Regions from separate parts of the Sphaerisporangium siamense genome, predicted to be linked through region 1. Evidence: riboswitches for the same ligand, from Rfam matches in the RefSeq annotation. Region 1 holds a riboswitch; each other region holds the start of a gene.
What was found. A riboswitch is a leader RNA that binds a small molecule or an ion and turns the genes downstream of it on or off. The one in region 1 is predicted to bind cyclic di-AMP.
Positions count from the first base shown of each region.

Region 2: linked by a shared signal. The riboswitch ahead of BJ982_RS29200 (CHAP domain-containing protein) and the one ahead of BJ982_RS40405 (hypothetical protein) in region 1 are both predicted to bind cyclic di-AMP.
Region 3: linked by a shared signal. The riboswitch ahead of BJ982_RS08825 (C40 family peptidase) and the one ahead of BJ982_RS40405 (hypothetical protein) in region 1 are both predicted to bind cyclic di-AMP.
Region 4: linked by a shared signal. The riboswitch ahead of BJ982_RS39950 (C40 family peptidase) and the one ahead of BJ982_RS40405 (hypothetical protein) in region 1 are both predicted to bind cyclic di-AMP.

Region 1 is NZ_JACHND010000001.1:3,177,537-3,183,318, forward strand. Features, by position in the region: gene BJ982_RS14635 (hypothetical protein) at 1-94, shown strand, start outside; gene BJ982_RS14640 (OsmC family protein) at 125-523, shown strand; cyclic di-AMP (ydaO/yuaA leader) riboswitch at 1,130-1,260, shown strand; gene BJ982_RS40405 (hypothetical protein) at 1,608-2,195, shown strand; tRNA gene BJ982_RS14650 (tRNA-Lys) at 2,311-2,384, shown strand; gene BJ982_RS14655 (helix-turn-helix domain-containing protein) at 2,437-3,600, opposite strand; gene BJ982_RS14660 (alpha/beta fold hydrolase) at 3,887-4,729, shown strand; gene BJ982_RS14665 (VOC family protein) at 4,748-5,608, shown strand; gene BJ982_RS14670 (FAD-dependent oxidoreductase) at 5,627-5,782, shown strand, end outside.
Region 2 is NZ_JACHND010000001.1:6,377,928-6,383,709, forward strand. Features, by position in the region: gene BJ982_RS29190 (DUF6716 putative glycosyltransferase) at 1-1,124, opposite strand, end outside; gene BJ982_RS29195 (hypothetical protein) at 1,139-2,125, opposite strand; cyclic di-AMP (ydaO/yuaA leader) riboswitch at 2,829-2,980, shown strand; gene BJ982_RS29200 (CHAP domain-containing protein) at 2,995-3,711, shown strand; gene BJ982_RS29205 (ABC transporter substrate-binding protein) at 4,107-5,447, shown strand; gene BJ982_RS29210 (carbohydrate ABC transporter permease) at 5,561-5,782, shown strand, end outside.
Region 3 is NZ_JACHND010000001.1:1,851,677-1,857,458, reverse strand. Features, by position in the region: gene BJ982_RS40315 (RDD family protein) at 1-279, opposite strand, end outside; gene BJ982_RS08830 (amino-acid N-acetyltransferase) at 368-940, opposite strand; cyclic di-AMP (ydaO/yuaA leader) riboswitch at 1,323-1,516, shown strand; gene BJ982_RS08825 (C40 family peptidase) at 1,522-2,595, shown strand; gene BJ982_RS08820 (helix-turn-helix domain-containing protein) at 2,638-2,829, opposite strand; gene BJ982_RS08815 (type III pantothenate kinase) at 3,519-4,301, opposite strand; gene BJ982_RS08810 (L-aspartate oxidase) at 4,301-5,782, opposite strand, start outside.
Region 4 is NZ_JACHND010000001.1:7,031,670-7,037,451, forward strand. Features, by position in the region: gene BJ982_RS32065 (peptidase MA family metallohydrolase) at 1-444, opposite strand, end outside; gene BJ982_RS32070 (CHAP domain-containing protein) at 732-1,604, shown strand; gene BJ982_RS39950 (C40 family peptidase) at 1,712-2,284, opposite strand; cyclic di-AMP (ydaO/yuaA leader) riboswitch at 2,367-2,527, opposite strand; gene BJ982_RS32080 (ArsR/SmtB family transcription factor) at 2,962-3,537, shown strand; gene BJ982_RS32085 (MFS transporter) at 3,534-4,838, shown strand; gene BJ982_RS32090 (C40 family peptidase) at 5,188-5,782, opposite strand, start outside.

The DNA of each region.
Region 1 (5,782 bases):
GCTCAGCGACGCGGTCGCCTCCGGCGAAGGCGATCTCGGCGAGGCGCTCCGCCCCGTCTACGTCGCGTACCTGTCCAAGCATCCGGACGCCTGACCAGGCGTCCGCCGGCTCTAGGCTCCTGCCATGGCATCGGTGAACGTTGAGCGAACAGACGGCGGCTTCGTGGCGCGCAACGCCCGCGGCGCGGAGGTCGCCATGGGCGGCGGCGACGACGAAGGGGTCTTCACCCCCGTCGAGCTCCTGCTGGCCGCGGTGGGCGGCTGCAACATCGTCACGGTGGAGCCCCTCACCGCCCAGCGCGACCATCGGCTCGTGCGCCTGGCCATGACCGTCCAGGCCGACAAGGCCGAGTCCAACCTGCTCGGCACGATCACCATCACCTACGACGTCGAGCTTCCCGAGGGCGACGACAAGGCCGACGAGGTGTACCGCGCGGTGGCGCGGCGGGTGCACGAGAAGTACTGCACCGTGAGCCGCACCCTCCAGGAGGGCGTCGAGGTCGCGCTCGAACTGCCTGAATAGCCGCCTGCGCCTCCGGGTCCATCCGTACCCGGTCAACCCCTGGGACTCTGACCGAATCTATACCCTGCGATGACGAGCAGCTCAGGCCCCGGTATGTAGTGTTAAGGCAGGTCACAAGGGATGCGACCGGCATCCTGCGGGGCCTGCGAGATCTTTTCTGAAAGGACGCGGTGGGGGACCGCGTCCGTCAGCGGGACCGCCCGATGCGTTTGGGGGAAGGCATCGGCGCCGGACCGTTTGAGATCGGGGCCGGGCAGGCGGGGGACTGCCCGGCCCCGACACATGTCCCCACCTTTCGCCCCCGTGCCCCCTCGCCGATCCCCGTGGACCCGACGTGGCCGTCCTCTCGCGCGACGGCATCCCGGGCACGTGACGGCGTCCTCCTCTTTACTTACCGTCTTTACCCCCCGCGCCCCTGGAGCGGCGCGGGGGCGGTGCGGGTTACCGGCAGAGGATGCCCGAAACGCGAAGTTCGTGGTCAAGAGGTAGATCTTCTAATACTTTTGGGGGATAACGTTGGCTTTGTCCTGACTAAGTGGGTAAGGTCTTAACCCAAGACGGGCGGTGACCTGGTCTTCAGCCCGAAGGCCGCCGCCCGCCGTCGAGTCTCCAAGGCCGTACGTGGCCGAGGGGAGCCGGGGACCCACGTCCTTTGGGGTGAATCCGCGCCAGCGGTAGGGAGCTACTCCAAGCCCGAACCCGTCAGCTAACCCGGTAGACGTGATTGGAGAGGAGACCGAGTGGAGCACCCCACTCCGCGGAGCCCATTCCCCGGGCTACCATAAGCCCCGGATCTTCGCCGTCAGAAGCGGCGGACAAGTCGGCTCGTAGCAGCCGTCCACCGGGCGACACCTTCGCGCTCGCCCTCTGTGACGTCGTGGCGAGAACGCCACAGCCCTACTTGCACCTGCTTGCACCACACGGAACGCGCCGGCCCGGCGATGGGCGCACTGCCCCGCCGGCCCCCTGAGTGACAGCGCTTTCCACCCCCGTCCCGGCGCGGCCCGGAGTGCGGCCTTTGTCTTCTGATGAAAGATCCGATCTCCCCATGACTTCTTTCGCTGTACCCCCTAACTGGCGACCGATGTCCTGTATCCTCGGCGCCTGCCTCGCAGCCACCACCGCCTTCGGCGCCACCACCGTCGCGGCCCACGCCGACGACGCCACCCCCACGCCCGCCGCGACCGTCCAGGTCGACAAGCCCATCCTGCTCAAGGGCTCCACCAAGGCCTCCTACTTCTGGGACGACGCCTCCGGGCGCATGGGCGACACCGGTCTCCCCGCCATCGGCAAGCCGATGCAGAAGGGCCTGTTCGCCAGCCCGAGCTGGCCGCTCGGCACCGAGGGATACGTGTTCTACAAGGGCAAGAAGGCCCCCTTCTTCATCGGCGACCGCGGCCCGGGCATCCCCTCCAACAACGGCGTGATGCTCGACATCGACGGCAAGACCTTCGCGGAGCTGACCGGCGGCGCCTTCAGCGACACCACGCTCACCGTCAAGGGCTTCGACGCCGGCCACATCAACGTCGAGTACGTGATCACCAAGTGGGGCGACGGCGTGGGCAAGAAGAACTACCCGGTCCCGTTCTCCACCGGCGCCTGGGGCGTCCGCGACGCCAAGCCGGCCTCCCCGCCCCCCACCCCCGTCACCCTCGCCGGCGAAGGCAACTGACGCCCCCCGAGACCGTGGAGCCCCACGCCGGCGGGGCTCCCCGTGAGGCACGGCTACGCCCGCCCGCCCGATGTGCGGAGCCACGCGGGGACTGCTAAAGTCGCCGTAGCCGAATGCGCCGCTAGCTCAGTTGGTTAGAGCAGCTGACTCTTAATCAGCGGGTCCGGGGTTCGAGTCCCTGGCGGCGCACAGGAACAAACCCCAGCTCGGGTGCTTCGAGCTGGGGTTTGTCATGTCTTCTCTAGCCCTTGGGCCAGTGGCCCGCGAGGCGGGCGATCCGCAGGCCCGCGTGCAGGTCCAGGCGGAGCGCGCTGTCGGTGATGTCGTAGCCGACGATCTCCCTGATGCGGTCCAGCCGATAGTAGAGCGTGCTGCGGTGGACGCTCAGCCGGCGGGCCGTGCCCTGGATCTCGCCGCCGCACTCCAGATACGCCTCCAGCGTCCCCGCCAGCTCGACCCCGTGCGGCGATGCCAGGAGCCGCTGCACCGCGACCGGAAAGTCCTCCGGGGTCAGGCGTTCCAGCGGTAGCTGCAGCAGCAGCCGGTCGAGCCCGAGATCCGCCCAGAAGACCCGTTTGCCGTACCGCTGCGGGTCGAGCCGGGAGGCCCGGCAGGCGAGCCGCGCCTCCCGATAGGAGTCGACGGCCTCCGCCAGCGAGGGCTTCACGCTCCCCACCCCGGCGACGATGTCCTCCAGCCGAGGCCCGAAGAGCGCCCGGTCGAGCCTTTCCCGATTGACCGGACGGGGAAAGAGAACGACCCCGTCGAGCCCGAGCGTGGCCCCGACGATCTTCACGGTCGTGGCCCGCGCGGTGAATTCGAGAGTCGCTTCCACGGCCAGCCGGACAAGCGATCTCGGAAGCGTGTCCGGGGCCTGGCAGACGAGCACGGAATATTGGTCGACGTCCTCGATGAGCCCTTCCCTTACCAGGGTTTCCGCTGCCTGCCGCCGCCCCGCCGGCGAATCCCCGAGAAGCGCGGAAAGCAGCAGCTTGGAATGCTCCGTACGGTGCCTGAGGTCGGAGATCCGCAGGGCCATCAATACTCCGATCTCGGTGGCCGCGGATTCGAGCAGACTAAGATCGTCCGCCGTCGGCTCCCGATCTTCGACATGGTAGACATAACCCACCAACTGCCTTTCATGCCGGAGCGGCAGAACCACGCGCGGCCCATTCTCCCCGTCGTCCTTCAACCGCACCGGACGCGTGGCGGCCCACAGCTGGTACTCCTTCACCAGGGCGTCCGTGAGGGGGCTGGCCGACTCCGCCAGCAGCCTGGCGAGGCGCCCCCGGCGGGTGGCGTTGTCATGGATGCTGTACGCCACCAGCTTCAGGTCGCGGTCGAGCACCACCAGCGCGACGCCCAGGCGGTCAGCCAGATCCTGGAGCTTGTCGTCAAGGCTCATCGGCGGTCCTCTCCCTCCGACACATGGTCTGATCCCGCCGGTGAACCGGCGACAGATCGTCCGAAGCGCGTCCGCGTGCCGCCCGTCTACGGTTACCGATATAGCACATCCACGCAAGGTGTGGAGTGAGGGCGGCGACGCCGTCGCCGCGCCCCCGGCCACGGCCGACCCCCGCCACCGCCCGGGCGATACGGCGAATACTCACACCCGCTGATCACGCCTGCGCGAAAACACTCGGCCCATGCTGAGCGAATTCCGTGCAGGATTGGGAAGGAAACTGATTCACGTGGCCGAAACCACTGAGCGGACCGTTACCACCAACGGCTATTCCACGTTCTTTCTGGACTCCGGTGACGAGGGTAAGGAAGCCGTGATATTGCTGCACGGTGGCGGCCCCGGTGCCAACGCCGCGTCGAACTGGCGCGGGTTCATCCCGGCCCTCTCGGACGATTACCGGGTCCTCGCCCCGGACCTCGTCGGCTACGGCCGTACCGACCACCCCGAGGATATGCCCGGGAGCCTCATCGGCTGGCTGCGCATGCGCGTGGACCAGGTGCTGGCCCTCATGGACGCCCACGGCATCGAGCAGGCCCACCTGGTCGGCAACTCGATGGGCGGCGCCCTCGCGATGCACATGGTCATGGCGGCCCCGGAGCGTGTCCGCAAGGTCTCTCTCATGGGCAGCGCGGGCGGTCACTCGCAGCCGACGCCCGAGGTCATGCGGATGGTCTCCTTCTACAAGGATCCCACGCTCAGCGCCCTGGAGAACCTGACGAAGTGGTTCGTCTACGACGAGACCGGGCTCGGGGCGTCGATCGCGGCCATCGCCGAGGAGCGCCACAAGGAGATCATGCGGCCGGAGATCCGCCGCTCGTACGAGCGTTTCTTCTCGTCCTCCCCCGCCGAGGCCGCCGTGCCGCCGTCGGCGCTGCGCCGGATGGCGCACCCGTTCCTCCTCGTGCACGGCCGCGAGGACCGGTTCGTGACGCCCGACTCCAGCGTGTACCTCCAGCAGCACCTGCCCAACGCGGAACTGCACATCTTCCCGCAGTGCGGCCACTGGGTGCAGATCGAGCGGGCCGGCGCCTACGCGGTCCTCCTCCGGAACTTCCTCAAGGCAGCGAACTGACCGTTAGGAGCCAGACAGATGGACATCAAGCAGCTCGGATACCTCGGCCTGTCCGCGCGCGAGCCGGACGCGTTCACGACCTACGCCACCGACATCCTCGGCATGCAGCGGGTCGCGGGTGAGGACGACACCACCCACTTCCGCATCGACGACCGCCACCACCGCATCACCGTCGAGGCGTCCGACCGTGACGGCGGCGCGTACTACGGCTGGGAACTCGCCGACGCCGACGCGCTCCGCGCCGCGATGGACGAGCTCAGCGACCACGGTGTCATCGCCCGGCAGGCGTCGCAGCGCGAGCTGGAGATCCGCCGCGTCGCCGGAATGGTCCACTTCCTCGACCCGGCAGGCAACCGCGTCGAGCTCTTCCACGGCGCCACGAGCGGTGAGGGCGAGTTCACCTCGGCCCGCGACGTCGAGCGCTTCATCACCGGTGAGCTGGGCCTCGGCCACGTGGTCCTCGCCAGCCCGGACGTGTCCGCCCAGCAGCGGTTCTACACGGACGTGCTCGGCTTCAAGATCAGCGACACCATGCGCACGCCGTTCCAGGCCACGTTCCTGCACACCAACCCGCGGCACCACAGCATCGCGTTCGTGGACGGCCCGTTCTTCGGCATCGACCAGCCGTTCCTGCACCACTTCATGCTGGAGGTCCCCGACATGGACGAGGTCGGGCGCACCTACGACCTGGTCCTGGACCGCGAGGTCCCCGTCACGATGACGCTCGGCCGGCACAGCAACGACCAGATGTTCTCCTTCTACGCCGAGTCTCCCGTCGGCGTGCACACGGAGTTCGGCAGCGGCGGAGTGCTCATCGACGACGCGACCTGGCAGGTCACCGAAATCCCCGGCCCGGACCTCTGGGGCCACCGTCACTAGCTCTTCGGAGAGTAGATCATGGAGACCGAAGTCCTGATCGTCGGCGCCGGTCCGGCCGGAGCCGCCGCGTCCGCGTTGCTGTCGACGTACGGCATCGCGAACGTGGTGATCAACAAATACCCGGGCGTGTCGAACACGCCGCGCGCGCACATCACCAACCAGCGGGGCGTCGAG
Region 2 (5,782 bases), 3.2 Mb from region 1:
GGGGGCAGGCCGGTGGTGCGGGCCCGCTCCACCAGGGCGTCCAGGCGGGTGATCCAGTCGCTCGCGGCGCGGTCGTGGAAGTAGTTGGCGTCGCACCAGGCCGCCGTGGGCCGCCGGAACTCGCCCCGGGCCAGGTCCTCCAGGGAGCCGAGGCAGCCGCTGTCCTCGAACACCAGGTTGATCATCTCGGCGCTGACCCCGAAGTCGGACAGCACCAGCAGCGGCACCTCGCCCGCGATGGCCTCCAGCGCGGCCGTGGAGCTGACCGTGACGAAGCCCGCCGCCTCGGCCAGGTGCTCGTGCATCGGCCCCACCGCGAACCGCACCGCCCCCGGCCGCACCGCCCCGGCCGCCTCCAGGGACGCCCACAGGCTCTCGTAGTGGTAGCGCTCGTTGTGGGTCTGGCGCTCGGTGGTGAGGGCGCGCAGCTTGACCACCACGTCGAGGTCGGGCCGCGCGGCGGCGAGCCCGTCCAGGGCGAGCAGGACGCTTTCGCGGTCCTCGCGGCGCTTGGGCACCTTGGCCTGCGTCGCGAACACCACCCGCCGCCCGGCCGGCGTGACCGGGTCGAGGGCGAGCGAGGCGGCCAGGGACGGCGCCGCGTCCAGGGGGACGGGGTGGGCCGGGGTGGCGGTCTTCAGCAGCCCGTCGAGGTAGGGCAGGCGGGCCAGGGCCGTGACGCCGGACGCGCCGAGTTCCGTGCCGATGCGGGTGAACTCCTCGACCTCGCGCCCGCTGTGGACCACGAACAGGTCGCAGCCGCCGCGGAACATCCACGCCTTCTCGGTGGCGGGGATCGAGATGCCCGGCAGGCCGGACACGAACACCGGCCGCGGGCTGAGATCGTCGAGCACGTCGCTGACCAGGACGTCCACGACGGGGCCCGTGCAGGCGACGAGGACGGCGTCGGGCCTGAGCCGTTCGGCGAGCCGCCGGACGGCCCGCGCCGAGACCACCGCGGGAGGCTCGCCGCCGGCCGCGCGGGTGCCGCTGACGGCCGCCGCGATCTGGGCGGGCGAGGGCACGATCGGGGTGCGCACGACGGCGAGCGTCGAGGACCACCCCTCCGGCAACTGGTCGAGCAGGCCCGCCGCCCACTTCAGGTAGGAATCGGAATCGGCCACGGCGAGAACCCGGCTCAAGGAGCAGCCCTTTCGTGCGCGAACATCTGGAGGTGTGATCGGAGCGAGACCGACGCGGAGGGCGTCCACCAGTCGTCGGGGACGTCCACCGTCTCGACGGGGACGCCGCGTGCCGACAGCAGGACGCGCAAGGAGGTCACCGCCGTGGACGGGAGGCTGAGGACGCGCTGCCCGGGACGCAGGTCCCGCAGGGTCATCTCGACGGGGACGCCGCCGTCGTACACGGTCACGCCGGGGTGGCCGCGGACGGCGGCGAGGTCGCCGGGGTCCTCGCGGCGGTGCGGATAGTAGGCGAGCGGTCCCTTCAGGGCGAAGAGCCAGGACAGGTACCGGTCGCGGTGGATCAGCCCGTTGCGCACCAGCGAGGTGCCGAGCACGACGGTCTCCTCGCGGGGGCGGGGGTGCCGGACGGCGGGCTGGGAGCGCAGCCAGGCGAAGTCGTGGGTGATCAGCTCGGCCCCGAGGCGGCGCACGGCGGCGGCCAGGTCGGCGGGGACCGGCAGCGCGGTGAAGACGGTGAGGCGCCCGGCGCGTGCGGCGGCCCGCAGGCGCAGCGCGGCGGCCAGGCCGAGGACGCGCCGCGAGGGGGTGGCCTGGACGCGGGCGCGCAGCAGGGACGTGCCGGCGCGGGAGGTGAGCTGTTCGAGGACGCGGATCGTGGCGAGGCCGTCGTCCACCAGCACGAGGCGCGACGGCAGGGCGGTGAGCGAGGTGAGCTGCACCCGGCCGGAGAAGGCGTCGCCGAGCACCCAGGCGGCGCGGCGCCCCGGGCGGGGCATACGGCCGGCGGCGGTCTCGATCGTGAGCCCCGGCGGCAGGTCGAGCGAGGTGAGCTCGGCGCGTGTGACGCGCAGGGCCGGGAGCTTGGCGCGGGTGACCACGCGCATCTCCGGTCCCGCGACTCCGGCGTGCCGCGCCTCGACCGCGCAGAGCAACTGGAGGGGTGACTCCACCCAGGCGACGGCCGACCCCTGCTCCCGCACGCGGCTTCGACCGTTCCTCTCCACGCCGGGGATTGACGCTTTCACGACGCAAGCAAGGTAGCCGCGTGACGCGACGCGTGAGGTAACAACCGATGAACACGGTCTTACGGCCGCTGGACCAGGTTTGGAGCAACGGGCGCGGGATCGTGCCCGACACGCCACCGGAGCCTCGCATGACAGGAAACGCCCTCGGCGGCCGAACCCGCCCGGCCGGTGCCGTATCCGCCCTCGGGGTCCCTCAGAAGGGGGAACCACCTCCGTTCCCGGCTTCGGGGGTGAGACGCGGGGCCGCCGGGACGCGTCCCCGCCCTTCCGTCATAGGCGACGCCGGGCCGTCCGGCAACCCCCTGCGGGGACGCCTTGACATTCCCGCCGCCATGTCGCCCGGATATCCATTTCGTGCCACCGTGTCTCCCAGGTCACATCAGCCCCAGTGCCCTCGGCGGCCGGTGCCGGGATCCGTACGATGGGCGGATCGTCGCAGGTAAAGAGCGGGTCGGGAACGGCCCACGATCACCGGCCCCGTGACGCTTGGCGTCCCCGATCCCCACTCCAGACCAGAGATTTGTCCTGTTTGCATCTGTTTGTCCGATGTATTACGGTGGGTGGACTCCAGGCGGGGGAACGTCCGGATCGGACGCCTTCTTCATGCCGTGGAGCTTGCATAGCGTGACCGGTCCTCTGGGAGATCCCTCTCCCGCCGGCGCGTGCACCGCCGAGTCCGCCCTGTGCGGAGCCGGGGACCCACTTCTCTCCCCGGGGTGAATCGGGGCGCCATTCCCACGGACGCTCCGTAGGGCGAACTTCCACGCCCGAACCCGTCAGCTAACCCGGTAGGCGGCCGTGGAAGAAGGAGTCTCCCTTTGTCCATGTCCGACAACTTCGACAAGTTCGTACATCGGCTTCAGGATGCCCCGAAGAACCACTTGAAGTCTTTCGCGCTGGCCGGCCTGGTGGCCGCCCAGCTCGTGACGGGCGCCGCCTTCGCCGCCAACGCCGACACCGGTCCCGGGGGCTCCGGAGTCGCCAAGGTCGCCGGCGCCGAGGCCGCCCGCCTGGCGGAGGGCCTCAGCGCGCCCTCCGGAGCGCGGCACGTCTCCGCGCAGCAGCTCCTGACCCTGGCCGAGAGCCAGGTCGGCATCAGCGAGAACGCCTACGGCGGTGGCACGAAGTTCCACCGCTGGTACATGGAGAGCCCGCGGGCCCGTGAGACCGTCGCCCGTGACGGCGGCGCGATCAGCGCCTACGCCAACGCGCCCTGGTGCGACATGTTCGTCTCCTGGGTCGGCGACCAGCTCGGCATGCAGGACACCATGGGCTCGGACGCCTACACCGTCGCGCACGCCAAGTGGTTCGCCCAGCAGGGCCGCTTCGGCGAGACCCCGAGGCCCGGCGCGGTCGCGTTCTTCGCCTGGAACGGCACCAAGAGCGTCGACGCGATCGAGCACGTCGGGTTCGTCATCAAGGACAACGGCGACGGCACCATCAAGACCGTCGAGGGCAACACGGGCAACGGCAAGGTCGAGGTCCGCACCCGCACGACCGGCTCGGTCGCCGGGTACGGCTACCCCAACTACGCCGCCTGAGCCCCCGGCCGCCCGCGAGGCGGCCCCCATGACCACCAGCGGCGCGCCCCGCCTCCCGCGAGCGCCCGTCCTCCCCGACCGTACGGCCCGGCGTTTCCCGCTTCGCCGGGCCGTACGGCCTTTTCTGGACACGTTATGGGAGCGCTCCCAGAACATCCCGAACAGGGCCTGGCCGGGGCGCACCGCCGGGTGACCGACGCGGCGTAACAGTTCTGTTTCAACGTATTGACGGCGGTGTCGCCGATCGGCGACTCTTCGTGGGAGCGCTCCCAACCTCGCGCACGAGACCGCTCGTGGGACCACGGACGAGGTTCCAGCCACATCGCGGGGCCCGATATCGGGGCCGGCCCTCGATGCACCTCCCACTGACGGGCAACCACCGAGAGGGGTCCGGAATGAACCACAAGGCGCGCCGCGGCGGGAAGCTCGCCGCCGCGATGACGATGGCCGCCGCGCTGGGCGTCACCGCAGCCTGCTCCTCCGGCGGCACCGCCGCCGAGGGCACCTCGTCGGCCGCACCGGCGGAGAAGATCACCCTGACGCTGCAGACCTTCGGCGGCGGCACCAACTTCGGCTACAAGGCCGCCGTCGAGAAGTGGAACGCCGAGCACCCGGACGTCCAGGTCAAGTACACCAACCTCACCGACAGCTTCGAGAACGTCTACTGGCCCCAGATGCTCCAGTGGCTCCAGTCGGGCACCGGCGCCGGCGACGTCGTGGGCATCGACGAGGGCGGCATGGGCCTGGCCAAGGCGCGCCCGCAGTTCTTCACCGACCTCGGCCAGTACGGGCTGAACTCCCGCAAGGCCGACTTCCCCGCCTGGAAGTGGGAGAACGGCCTCACCGCCGACGGCAAGCTGTTCGCCCTCGGCACCGACGTCGGCGGCATGAGCATCTGCTACCGCGCCGACCTGTTCGAGAAGGCCGGGCTGCCGGCGAACCGCGACGAGGTCTCCAAGCTGTGGAGCGGCGGCTGGGACGACTTCATCAAGGCCGGCCAGAACTTCCAGGCGAAGGTCAAGGACGCCAAGTTCGTGGACAGCGTCAACACCATCTACAACGTGGTGCTGTCGCAGGAGTCCGCCAAGAACGGCAACGTCACCTACTTCGACCGCGACCAGAAGCTCATCGCCGGCACCAACCCGGCGGTCAGGACGGCCTTCGACCTCACCCAGAAGATCAGCCAGGCCGGGCTGACGGCCAAGCTGCAGAACTTCACCGACCCCTGGAACACCGGCTTCGTGAAGTCGCAGTTCGCCACGCTCGGCTGCCCCGGCTGGATGCTCGGCGTCGTCTCCGGCACCGCGGGCGACGCGTTCAAGGGCAAGTGGGACGTCGCCACCGTCCCGGGCGGCGGCGGCAACTGGGGCGGCTCCTGGCTCGCCGTGCCCAAGCAGTCCAAGCACCCCAAGGAGGCCGCCGAGCTGGCCGGTTATCTGACCGGCCCCGAGGCCCAGCTCATGGCGTTCAAGGAGGGCGGCAACCTGCCGAGCACGCTGGCCGCGCAGGACGACCCCGCGCTGCAGGGCGCGACCAACCCCTACTTCGGCGACGCGCCGATCGGCAAGATCTTCGGGCCGTCCATCAAGTCGCTCCAGCCGACGTTCCTCGGCGAGCGGCACGCGCAGGTCAAGCGCGAGGTGGAACAGGTCATCACCGGCATGGACCAGGGCTCGGTGCCGTACGCCGAAGCCTGGGACAAGTTCGTCGCCGCGGGTGAGAAGGCGGCGCGCTGACCGCCGCCCCCGCCACCGGCTCCGCCCATCGACCGTCACCGACGAACGAAGGAGTCCAGGGCTCCCCCGCCCGCGCCGCGGAACCCGCGGCCGGGCGGGGCCCCGCACCGCCGATGAGCGTCAACACCCAACCCCGGCGGGCGGACCCGGCGCCACCCGAGCGCCGCCCGCGCGCCCCGCGCCTCACCTGGTCCAGGTTCGACGTCAAGGCCGCCCCCTACCTGCTGATCTCGCCGTACTTCCTGCTCTTCGCGGTCTTCGGGCTGTTCCCGCTGGTGTTCACCCTGTGGGTCTCGCTGCGGGACTACGGCCTGGCCGGCGGCGAGGCGACCTAC
Region 3 (5,782 bases), 1.3 Mb from region 1:
CTGGCCGTATCCCTGCTCGCCGTAGCCCTGCTGGGCCTGGCCGTACTGCGACTGCCCGTAACCCTGCTGGCCGTAGGACTGCTGACCGTATTGGCTGGATTGGTTGGACTGGCTGGACTGGTTGGGGTGTTCCGACGTCGGCTGGGGACGGTGGACGACCGTCACCTCCGGATCGGCGCCGGGGAGCGACCGATCTGCGTTGTGCTGCCCATACGGGGAGCCGGAGGACTCGTTGCCCCCCGGCTCATCGCGTGGGTACGGCGGCTGTCCGGTGCTCACCGTGTCACCTCACTTCGGCTTCGCATGCGACATATGTAAGACACGCATGCTGTGGTGTTGCCCAACGTAGCGACAGCGGCATCAACAGTCACCTTTCCACCGGGTCACCACGCTGGTCAGAGCGTGGGACCAAATGGAGAAGCATGCGCGTGTTGCCGAGGGTGTTGGGCTTGACATGTTCAAGATCGAGAAACTCGGCTACGCCCTCATCGTAGGAGTCGAGCAACTCGGCGTACACCTCAGGAGAGACCGGAGTGCCCTGGATCGGGATGAACCCATGCTTGGCGAAGAATTCCACCTCGAATGTCAGGCAGAACACCCGCCGCAACCCGAGTTCGCGCGCCGCCTCGATGAGCGCGGAGACGATCATATGCCCGATGCCCAGGCCGCGGCAGGAGTCGTCGACCGCGACGGTGCGGATCTCGGCGAGATCCTCCCAGAGGACATGGAGGGCGCCGCAGCCCACCACCACGCCGTCCCGCTCGGCCACCCAGAACTCCTGGACGTCCTCATAAAGGGTGGCGGTCGATTTGCGCAGCAGACGGGGGCCGTCGCCGGAGTACGCGTCGACCAGGCGCCTGATGCGCCGGACGTCGGGCGTGCGGGCGCGTCGCACCACGAGCGTGCCGCCGGACGGCACGAACTCCACGACCTGCTCCATGAAGCGCCAGCGTATCCGCCCCGGCGAGCGGCCCGGCTGCCGCGCCGTTCCGCCGCCGCACATAACGGACGGTCCGAAACCGGGGACGCGTGCGCACTCAGGTGGCCGGAGGTGAGGTTGCGCACACTTGATGTCCATGGGGTCCACCAGGGCATCGTTTGAGGTTCCGCACAGTCGCCCACCTGCGGGCGCCGTCGCCAAGGCGAGGGCAAAGTGCCGTAAACGCACGGTAAAGTGGGTCGGTCAGCGGTTCGAGCGTGATCGTCCTGTGACACCTCAGTTGTGAAAGCTCAACAGAATCCGCAGTTCTGGTTGAGCAGGAACCCGCGCTGCACTAGTGTCCAGCGTCGATGCCGGTCATCGCCCCCGCGATGGCCGCGCCGCCTAATCCCGGCCGCGTCCCCGTGCGGCAGGGAGCCGGGGACCCAACCGGCGCACGGGCCCCGACCGTGCGAGCCGTTGTTCCTGGGGTGAATCCGAGAGGGAGGCATGGAGTTCTCCATGATCGCGAACTCGGTAGGGCTGCTCCGGCCCGAACCCGTCAGCTAACCCGGTAAGCGGCCGAGGAGAGGAGCTCGTTGGTGCAGCCTAGGCGCACGCCTGGAAAGAGTGCGGGCAGGCACGCCCGCCCCCGCGAACACACGACGCGTGCCCGGCTCGCCGGCGCGATCCCCAGGCGGCTGCCACGCCGCATCGCGCTCATCGCCACCGCCCTGACGGTGCTCACCTTCGGCTCCCCGCTCGTGGCGGCGACCGCCGAGCCCAAACCGAGCCTCACCCAGCTCAAGAAGCAGGTCGAGGACCTGTACAACCAGATCGAGTCGCTCACCGAGCAGTACAACGGCCAGAAGGAGCGGCTCAAGCAGGCCCAGCGCTCGGCGGACCTGGCGAAGAAGACGCTCACCAAGAGCCAGGCCGACCTTGAGGAGAAGCGCCGCAGGGCGGGCCTGCTCGCCCAGGACGCCTACATGACCGGCGGGGTGGGCTCCTCCCTGGCCCTGGCCATGTCCGGCGATCCTGACGGCTATCTGGACCGCGCGGCGACCACCTACGCCCTGCAGTTGCAACAGGGCGAGGAGGTCGCGCAGATCACCAAGGCCATGCAGATCGCCGAGCGCGCGAAGGCGGGCGCCAAGGCGCGCGAGGCCGAGGTCAAGAAGCTGGTGTCCAGCCTGTCCACCCAGCGCGACAAGATCCGTGGTCTGATCGCCAAGACCGAGAGCTCGCTGTTCAAGCGCGCCCTCGCGCAGGCCGGCCAGCCGGGCGGCAGGGCCACCCGCATCGACATCCCGATCCCGGGGACCGGCAAGGCCGCCGAGGCCACCAAGTGGGCGCTGACCCAGCAGCTCAGGCCGTACGTCTGGGGCGCCGCCGGCCCGAGCACCTTCGACTGCTCCGGCCTGGTGATGTGGGCCTACCAGAAGGTGGGCATCAGCCTGCCGCACTACACCGGCGACCAGTGGACCGCGGGCACCCACGTCTCGCGTGAGGATATGCGCCCGGGTGACCTGGTCTTCTTCTACAGCGACCTGCACCACGTCGGCATCTACATCGGCGGCGGCATGATGGTGCACGCCCCGCGCACAGGTGACGTGGTGAGGGTCGCCCCGCTCGGCAACCGTCCGTTCGCCGGGGCCGTGCGCATCGCCGACTGACACGGCGACGCGCGGGAACGCGGGCGGGCCGGCGACCGGGGGCTAGATCAGCCGCCGCCGCGCCGCCCAGGCCACGGCCTCGATGGCGGTGGCCACGCCGATGCGGTCGCAGATGCCCCGGAGGCGGCGCCGGACCGTCCTGCCGCTGACGTCCAGCCGCCGGCCGACACGGTCGACGGTGACGCCCTTGGCCAGTTCGGCGAGCAATAGAAGATCATCGTCGCTCAATCCCACGCCGTCTGATCCCGGGTGAATGTCATTCCCTCGGGAAACCAGATCCGGATACGCCATCGGGTGTCCTCCCCCACGACGAACTCGGCAACATACTCGAATGCTTCTAGCCCGCCCGTCAGGAACGGTAAACGCCACGTTCAAAGGTCGTCAAGCACCGGCCCCGCATAGTCGTTACCGCTACGATTGACATACCTGTGCATATGTGAACTACTCATGACATGTTCGCGAACCCATAGCCGCAGGCCGAGCCGCAAGACGATCATGGACGGCACCGGCGCCGGGACGCGGCGGAGACCCCGTGGCGCCGGTTCACGGCAGGTCGGCGGGCAGGACACCCCGGATCGCCCCATGCCAGGCATATAAGATCAACGCCTCTCCAGCCATAATTTCGCGTGAAATCACAGGCCCTTTCCCATCATTTTCGGCTGGACACGGCCGCGTGCGCGCGGTGTCACGGGGGCATTCCCGGCATGGGCCACGGGCGGCGTAATCTGCAGGCGGCGCCGCGGCGCGGCTGCGATATGGATCTCCGCCGGGCGGCCGGCCATCACGCGCGCGTCATCGGCACGCCGCGAACGGACTGGTCTTCGTTATCTGCGCGCGACCGACCGAAAGCGTCTTCGACGCGTCGAATCCCATGCGGGGCGCGCCCGGCCGCGCCGGAAGGCCGGGGCGCGTGGGGCGGAACGTCAGTTGGTGTTGCGGTTGTAGATCAGCCGCAGGCCGATGAGCGTCAGCCACGGCTCGTGCACGTCGATCGAACGGGCCTCGTCCACGACGGGAGAGGCGAGCGAGCCGGTGGCCACGACCGTGACGTCGTCGGGGTCGGCGGCCAGCTCGGGGGCCATGCGCTCGACGATGCCGTCCACCTGGCCGGCGAAGCCGTAGATGATGCCCGCCTGCAGGGCCTCCACGGTGTTCTTGGCGATCACCGAGCGGGGGCGCACCAGCTCCACCTTGTGAAGCTGCGCGCCCGCCGCGGCCAGGGCGTCCACGGAGATGTCGATCCCCGGGGCGGTGACGGACCCGACGTACTCGCCCTTGGCCGAAACCGCGTCGAAGGACGTCGCGGTGCCGAAGTCGACGATCACGCAGGGACCGCCGTAGAGGGTGATGGCGGCGAGCGCGTTGACGATGCGGTCGCTGCCGACCTCCTTGGGGTTGTCCATGCGCACCGGGACGCCGGTGCGCACGCCCGGCTCGACGATGACGGCGTTCACGTCGCCGTAATAACGCCGGCACATCTCGCGCATCTCGTTGAGCACGGACGGGACGGTGGAGCAGATGGCGATGCCGCTGATGTCGGCGCCCTTGAGCAGGGGGCTCTGGCCGAGCAGCCCCTGCAGGACGACCGCGATCTCGTCGGCGGTGCGCCGCGCGTCGGTGGCGAGGCGCCAGTGCTCGATGACCTCTTCGCCCTCGAAGAGTCCCAGCACGGTGTGGGTGTTGCCGACGTCGATCGTGAGCAGCATCAAGCCCCCCGAAGGTCCAGAGCGAGGTCGAGTGCGGGGGCGGAGTGGGTCAGAGCCCCCACGGCTAGGTAGTCAACACCGGTTTCGGCCACCTCACGCGCGGATTCCAGCGTGAGACCGCCGCTGGCCTCCAGGCGCGCCCTGCCGTCCACCAGGCGTACGGCCAGCGCCAGGTCCTCGACGGTGAAGTTGTCCAGCAGGATCTCCTCCGCCCCTTCCGCCAGCACGGGTTCGAGCTGGTCGATCCGGTCGATCTCCACCTCGATCGGCAGTCCGGGGTACGCCTGCCGTACCGCGCGGAACGCCTCGGCGACCCCACCCGCCGCCACCACGTGATTGTCCTTGATCAAGGCCGCGTCCGAAAGGGACATTCTGTGGTTGGTCCCGCCGCCGCACCTGACGGCGTACTTCTCCAGGGCGCGCAGCCCCGCGAGGGTCTTGCGGGTGTCCCGCACCCGGGCCTTGGCGCCGTCCACGGCCCGCACCCAGCGGTGGGTCAGCGTGGCGATCCCCGACAGGTGGGTGACCAGGTTGAGCGCGGTGCGCTCGGCGGTCAGCAGGTCGCGGGCCGGGCCGGTGACCGTCATCAGCACGTCGCCGCGCGCCACCCGCTCGCCGTCCTTCACGTGACGCTCGGCGCTCAGCCGTCCCGAGGAGGCGGCGGCGAACACGGCCTCGGCGACGGGCAGGCCGGCCACCACGCCGTCGGCGCGGGCCACGACGTCGGCGACGGCCGTCCTGCCGGCGGGGACGGTGGCGATCGTGGTGACGTCGCCCGCCTCCGCGAGGTCCTCGGCGAGGGCGGCGGCGACCACCGCGGCCACCGCCTCGGGGTCGAGGCCCGCCAGCGCGAGGTCGGCCTCCAGGTGCTCGCCGAGCGCGCTCGCCGCCCGGCCGTCGTCGTGCCGCCGATAGGTCATGGTCGGTCCTTCCTCGCCCAGGGTCACGTCCAGGTGCCCCAGCCATCGGGCGTCGTCTCGCTCGGGAAAATCCTCGCGCCAGTGGGAGCCGCGGGTCTCCTCGCGGGCGCCGGCCGCCGCGACGAGCGCGGTGGCCACGGTGAGCAGGTTGGTGGCCTCCCAGGCCTCCATGCAGGGTTCCACGGCCACCGGGGTCCAGCGGGCGTCCAGCAGGCCCCTGGCGACCTCCGACAGGCTCTCCGCGCCGCGCAGGACGCCCGCGCCCGCGCTCATCCGTCCCTGGACGCGCGCCCGCGCCCGGGGGTCGACGAGCCCGGAGGGGCGGCCGTCGTCCACCGGCTCGCCGGGGGCCCACCGCGTGGCGGCGAGGTCGGCCGCGATGCGCTCGGCGAAGACCAGGCCCTCCAGCAGGGAGTTGGAGGCGAGGCGGTTGGCCCCGTGCACGCCGGTGCAGGCGACCTCGCCGCAGGCGTACAGGCCGGGGACGCTGGTGCGGCCGTGCGGGTCGGTGAGGACGCCGCCGCTGGCGTAGTGGGCGGCGGGCGCGACGGGGATCGGCTC
Region 4 (5,782 bases), 3.9 Mb from region 1:
GGGCTCGACGATCACGCGGTCCGCCGCCGCGACCGCGGCGAGCCCGCGCACCGAGGCGGGCACGGCGAGCGCGGCGGCCTGCGCGGTGGTGCCGGGCAGCAGTACCAGCGGCCGCACCGGCCCGCCCAGTCGCGCCACGGCACGCGCGGCCCGGTCGGCCCCGCGGGCCAGGTCGGCCGTCTCGGCGGCGCCCGCCCGTGCCGCGGCGAGCACTACGGCGCGCTCCCCCGTGACGATCCTCGCCCCCGCCCAGATCTCCGGGCGCCCGGCCACCGCGGCCCGCGCGAGGCTCTCCGGGTCGGGAGTGGCGGCGGGCGGGGCCGCGAGGACGGCCGAGGCCCCGGGCGCGGCCGGGAGGGCGCCCCAGAGCGCCGGAGCGGCCGTCGGCGCGCTCAGGGCCGCCAGCAGGCCCGCCAGTGAGGCCCCCAGCCGGACGACGCGCATGCGGGCAATCTACCGGGCGCCCCGCCCCTGAAACGCGCCCCCGAGGGCGCGGCTCCGGGACGGGGTGAGGCACGCGCGACGGCGGGAACACTCCCTGTGGGCACGTCCTCGTCCTCGGAGGCGCGATCTGACGGGCGTGCCGGGCAGTCCTGGACGGCCGGAAGCCGCCCGGGCCGGGAAGGGCCCCGGCGGATCGCCTGAGGCGTCCGGCCGTGCACGCCTGACGGCTGCGGATCATCGACCACATTCCGCGTCAGGGGGCGCGTCACGACCCGTGGAGGCCGGCCATGAGCAAGGCCAAGATCAAAACGGAGTACGAGCTCGTACAGGAGAACGTCGACCAGCCCCCGTGGGGGCCCACCGAGCCGGACGAGGAGGAGGTCCTCATCGGTCTCGGCTACCACCTCAACGAGGAGACCGGCGTCTACGAAGGCTTGCCGAGGACCATGGTCACGGAGGCCGAGAGGATGCTCCAGGAGGCCCGCATGGACCTCGGGATGAGCGGCCGTCCGAACCAGATCACCGAGGACTACGCCTCGCGCAACGGCTCGGAGTTCCTGACGGCCCACTGGTGTGACATGGCGGTCACCCACTGGGCCCGGGAGTCCGGCAACAGGAAGGCGGTGCTGCCGGAGGGCGACCGGGCGTACACCGTCTGGCACGCCGAGGACGGCCTGCGGCTCGGCCGCTGGCACACGGGCACGGTGGCCCAGATCAAGGAGCACGCCCGCCCGGGGGCGATCATGTTCGTCGACCACCAGGGATCGAACGACATCGGCGCGATCGACCACGTGGGCGTGGTGGAGGTCAACCTGGGCGACGGCCGCCTGCAGACCATCGAGGGCAACGTGAGCGACAGGTGCGTCCGCACCGTGCGCGGCGCGGCCGACATCGCCGGATTCTGGAATCCCGCCTACAACTGGACGGAGGCCATGGTGGAGAAGCTTCCGACGCTCCACGAGGGCGACCACGGCAAGCACGTGCGGACGATGCATCACCTGATGCTGGCCCGGGACACCACGGGGCTGGAGGGCCTCGGGGACGACGCCTTCACCGCGGAGCACGCGGCCGGCATCCGCCGGCTGCAGCAGGCCGCGGGCGTCGAGGTCGACGCGATCGTCGGCCCTGAGACCTGGAGCGTGCTGCTCGCGGTCCGGTAGGGCCGCCGGGCGTCGCGTGCGCCGGGAACGCGAAGGCCCCGTCCGCCCGCGAGGGGTGAGGGGGACGGGGCCTTCGGTCCGGTGCGCTCAGCGCGGGCCCGGACCGGTCACGCGCCGGGGCGGACGGCTCCGACGAAGCTGCCCTTGCGGTAGCCGTTGAGCTTGTCGATCCGCACCCGCGAGCCGCTGTTCGGGGAGTGGATCATCTTGCCGTGGCCGACGTACATGCCGACGTGGCCGAGGCCGCGGAAGAACATCAGGTCGCCCGGCTGGAGGTGCTTCCACGAGACCTTCTTGCGCACCGCGCGGTACTGCGCGCCGGTGACACGGGGCAGCTTGACCCCGGCCTTGCGCCAGGAGTACAGGACCAGACCCGAGCAGTCGAACGCGCCGGGGCCGGTGGCGCCCCAGCGGTAGGGGTCGCCGATCTGCCTCTTGGCCACGGCCACGGCGGTGCGCGCCTTGACGCGCTGCCGTGCGGCCTTGCTCAGCTTGGTCTTCTTGGTCTTCTTGGTCTTCGACGTCTTCGCGGCCGTGGAGCCCGTGGTGGTCGCCGCCGACTCGCTCTGGGTGGTCGCCGCGGGTTCCGCCGAGGCCACCGGGGGAACGACGGGAGTGACCGGCGTGGCGGCGTCCGCCGCCGGCACCTGCAGGGTCGCCAGGGCGACGGAGGCCGTCACGGTCAGGACGGCGCCGCCGAGGGAGAACCTGGCGATTCGGGGCAGGCGGGGGCTAGGGGTGGTGCTGGACAGGATCGCTCCTAGAATCTTCCACTTACGCCTACCGGGTTAGCTGACGGATTCGGGCATGGAAGCAGCCCTACGGCGCGCGGGGCGCCGATTCACCCCCGGCCTTCCGGCTGGAAGGCCAATTGGGTCCCCGGCTCCGTGCTCCTTGCCGCACGGATTCGGCAGGCCGCCGCGGTGTGGGTTCCTTGTGGGGTTCCCGGTTTCGCCGGCATGTGCCGGCGACGACGGCCGAATGGATGGGTGGTACGTCGGCCGATCTTGCGGACCGGCCCTCGTTCGCGACGGCATGGCGTTGCTCGCCGCGGCCCAGAAGCTACACAGATTGCGAAATTCCAGCAAAGGGTGGGTCAACGAAACGTAGATCATTACGACTGATCACTAACCGATAACGCCTGCATATCAATGCCCTCTGTTACCCGAATGTGATTCCTCTCACATAGCCGGAAACATGGCCCGCCCTTCGTCACATCCGTCACATCCGTCACACAAGTCTTGATCTTGGACGGGCCGGATCGGCGGTTGCGGGCCTCTCCAGAGATGTCAATATGCAAGAGTTCTTTAGCAATGTCTGTTGCGCAAGGCATGTTGCTCATGCCAGCGTGGGGCCCATGGAGAACGAGAACGTCCGGCAGATCACCGACTCGCGCGTGCTGGCCGCCCTGGCCCATCCCCTGCGGCGCCGTCTCATGGACGCGCTCAAGGTCTACGGGCCCTGCACCGCCAGCATGCTGGCCGAGCACACCGGCCAGGCCGTGGCCAACGTCAGCCACCACCTGCGGGTCCTCGCCTCGGGCGAACTGGTCGAGGAGGCCCCCGAGCTGGCCCGCGACCGGCGTGAGCGCTGGTGGCGCCTGGTGTCGGCCTCGCTCCGGTGGTCCACCCGCGACTTCGAGTCCGACCCCGCCTCCGCCGCCGTGGCCGGCGCCGCCGAATCGCTCAACCTGGACCACCACGTGGCCATCGTCCGCGCCTACTACGCCATGACCGAGGACGAGCGCGCGGCCTGGGACAACGCGCCGTTCTCCGCCGACAAGTGGCTGCGGCTGACGCCCGCCGAGCTCGCCGAGGTGAGCCGGGAGGTCGTCGCCCTGTTCGACCGCTGGGCGGCCCGTGACGTCCCCGACGACGGCGCCTCCAGGGACCCGGTGTTCCTGTTCGCCTTCGGCGTCCCGGGGCGTCCATGAGCGCCCTGGACGCGCGATCCCCGCATCCCGGGCCGCCCGGCCGCTCCCCCGCGCGCCGCGGCGTCGGGGGCCTCCTGCGCGAGCGCGACTTCCGCCTGCTGTGGATCGGCGAGACGTCCAGCGCCTTCGGCAGCTCGGTGACCAGCGTCGCGATGCCCCTGGTGGCCGTCACCGCGCTGCACGCCGACGCGCTGGCCGTGGGCGTGCTGGCCGCGGCGGCGTGGCTGCCGTGGCTGCTCATCGGCCTGCCCGCGGGCGCCTGGGTCGACCGGCTGCCCCGGCGTCCGGTCATGCTGGCCTGCGACGTGGTCTCGGCGCTGGCGTTCTGCAGCGTCCCGGTGGCCGCGTGGCTGGGCGTGCTCACCATCGGCCACCTGATGGCCGCGGCCCTGGTCGCCGGCACCGCCAAGGTGTTCTTCCAGACGGCCTACCAGGTCCTGCTGCCTTCGGTGGTCGCCACGGCCGACCTGCGGGAGGGCAACGCCAAGCTCCAGGGCGGCGAGTCGGCCGCCCAGGTCGCGGGCCCGGGGGCGGGCGGCCTGGCCGCCCAGGCGTTCGGGGCGGTCGCCGGCCTGATCGCCGACGCGGCCACCTTCGTGATCTCCGCGGCCTGCCTGCTGGCGATGCGGACGCGCGAGGCGGCCGCCCCGGCGCGCGAGACCGCCACGCTGCTCCGGCAGATCGGCGAGGGCACGCGGTTCGTCCTGCGCGACCCCTACCTGCGGGTCATGACCCTGTTCGGGGCCGTGTCGAACCTGTTCCTCATCGGCTACCAGGCCATCCTCGTGGTCTTCCTGGTGCGCGACGTCGGCCTGAGCGCCGGGACGGCGGGCGGCCTGATCGCCGCCACCAGCCTCGGCGGCGTCGCGGGCGCCGTCCTCGCCACCTCGATCGCGCGCCGCCTCGGCAGCGCGAGGGCCCTCATCGCCTGCGAGGTGGTGTGCACGCCGTTCGGGCTGCTGCTGCCCGCCGCGCGCCCCGGGCCGTCGCTGGCCCTCGGGATCGCGGGCGCCCTCATGGTGGTCGCGGGGGTCGTGGCGGGAAACGTGATCAAAGGCGCGTTCCGGCAGACGTACTGCCCGCGCCATCTGCTCGGCCGGGTTTCGGTCACCATGCAGTTCGTCAACCTGGGCACGCTTCCGGTCGGCGCCGTGGCCGCGGGGGCGCTCGGCGACGCGCTCGGCGTGCGCCCCGCCATGTGGATCGCCATGGTGGGAGTGGCCCTGAGCGGCCTCATTCTGCTCGCGGGGCCATTGCGGCGCGACCGCGACCTGCCTGCGGCGCCCGCCGCTGCGGCGTGAGAAACCGGTCCGTTCCAGGGGCGGAACGGATGTGCGCGGCCGGGTCACGGGGACACCCGGGCGCCCGATCAAGAGTGCTCATTTTTTATCAAATGTCACCATGACCGCACGAGCGCGTGACGGATCCGCGCACGCGACCCCCAGAAATCCGAGCACCCCTAAGCCGCATAATTTGGCTTATATCGGGATATTCTGCGAGTCAAACCGAATTGCCAGCCAGAATATTAGTATCACCGTTAGGTGCGTCCGCTGCACGGCACTAAGGCGTCGTCAATAGGAAACAGTGCCGGATTTCCGCACCCCGGCGATCCGGCGCCGGGAACGGCGCCGCCGGGACCACGCTCCCGCGTCAGGGACGCACGGCGGCGAAGATGCCCCGGTACGAGGACAGCGGGACCACGCTCACCACGCTGCCCGTGCGCGGCGCGTGCACCATCTTGCCGTCGCCCGCGTACATCCCGACGTGGCCGAGGCCGGAGGCGAACAGCAGGTCGCCCGGCTGGACGGCGCCGAGGGGCACCCGCCGCGAGGCGCCCCAGTTGTACTGCTGGGCGGCGGTGCGGGGCAGCGTGACGCCCGCGGCCCGCCAGGCCATCAGCGTGAGGCCCGAGCAGTCGAAGCCGTCGGGCCCGGTGCCGCCGTACCGGTACGGCTTGCCGACCTGCGCGAAGGCGTACTGCAGCGCCGCGCGCGCGTTGCCGGACGCCGGGCCGGTGTACTTGATGCCCGGGCTGTTGGGGTTGCCGGGGTTGTAGGCGTTGAGCCGGCGCAGCAGGCGCTCCTGCTCCCCGACGAGCTTCTCGACGTCCTTCTTCTGGCGCTTGAGCTCGTTCAGCAGCTCGATCGCCTTGTCGTAGGACTTCTTGGCGTCGTCCCGCTCGCCCTGGATCGACGCGGTCGCCTGCTGATAGGCGGCGAGCTTGCGCGCCCGGTCCGCCGACATC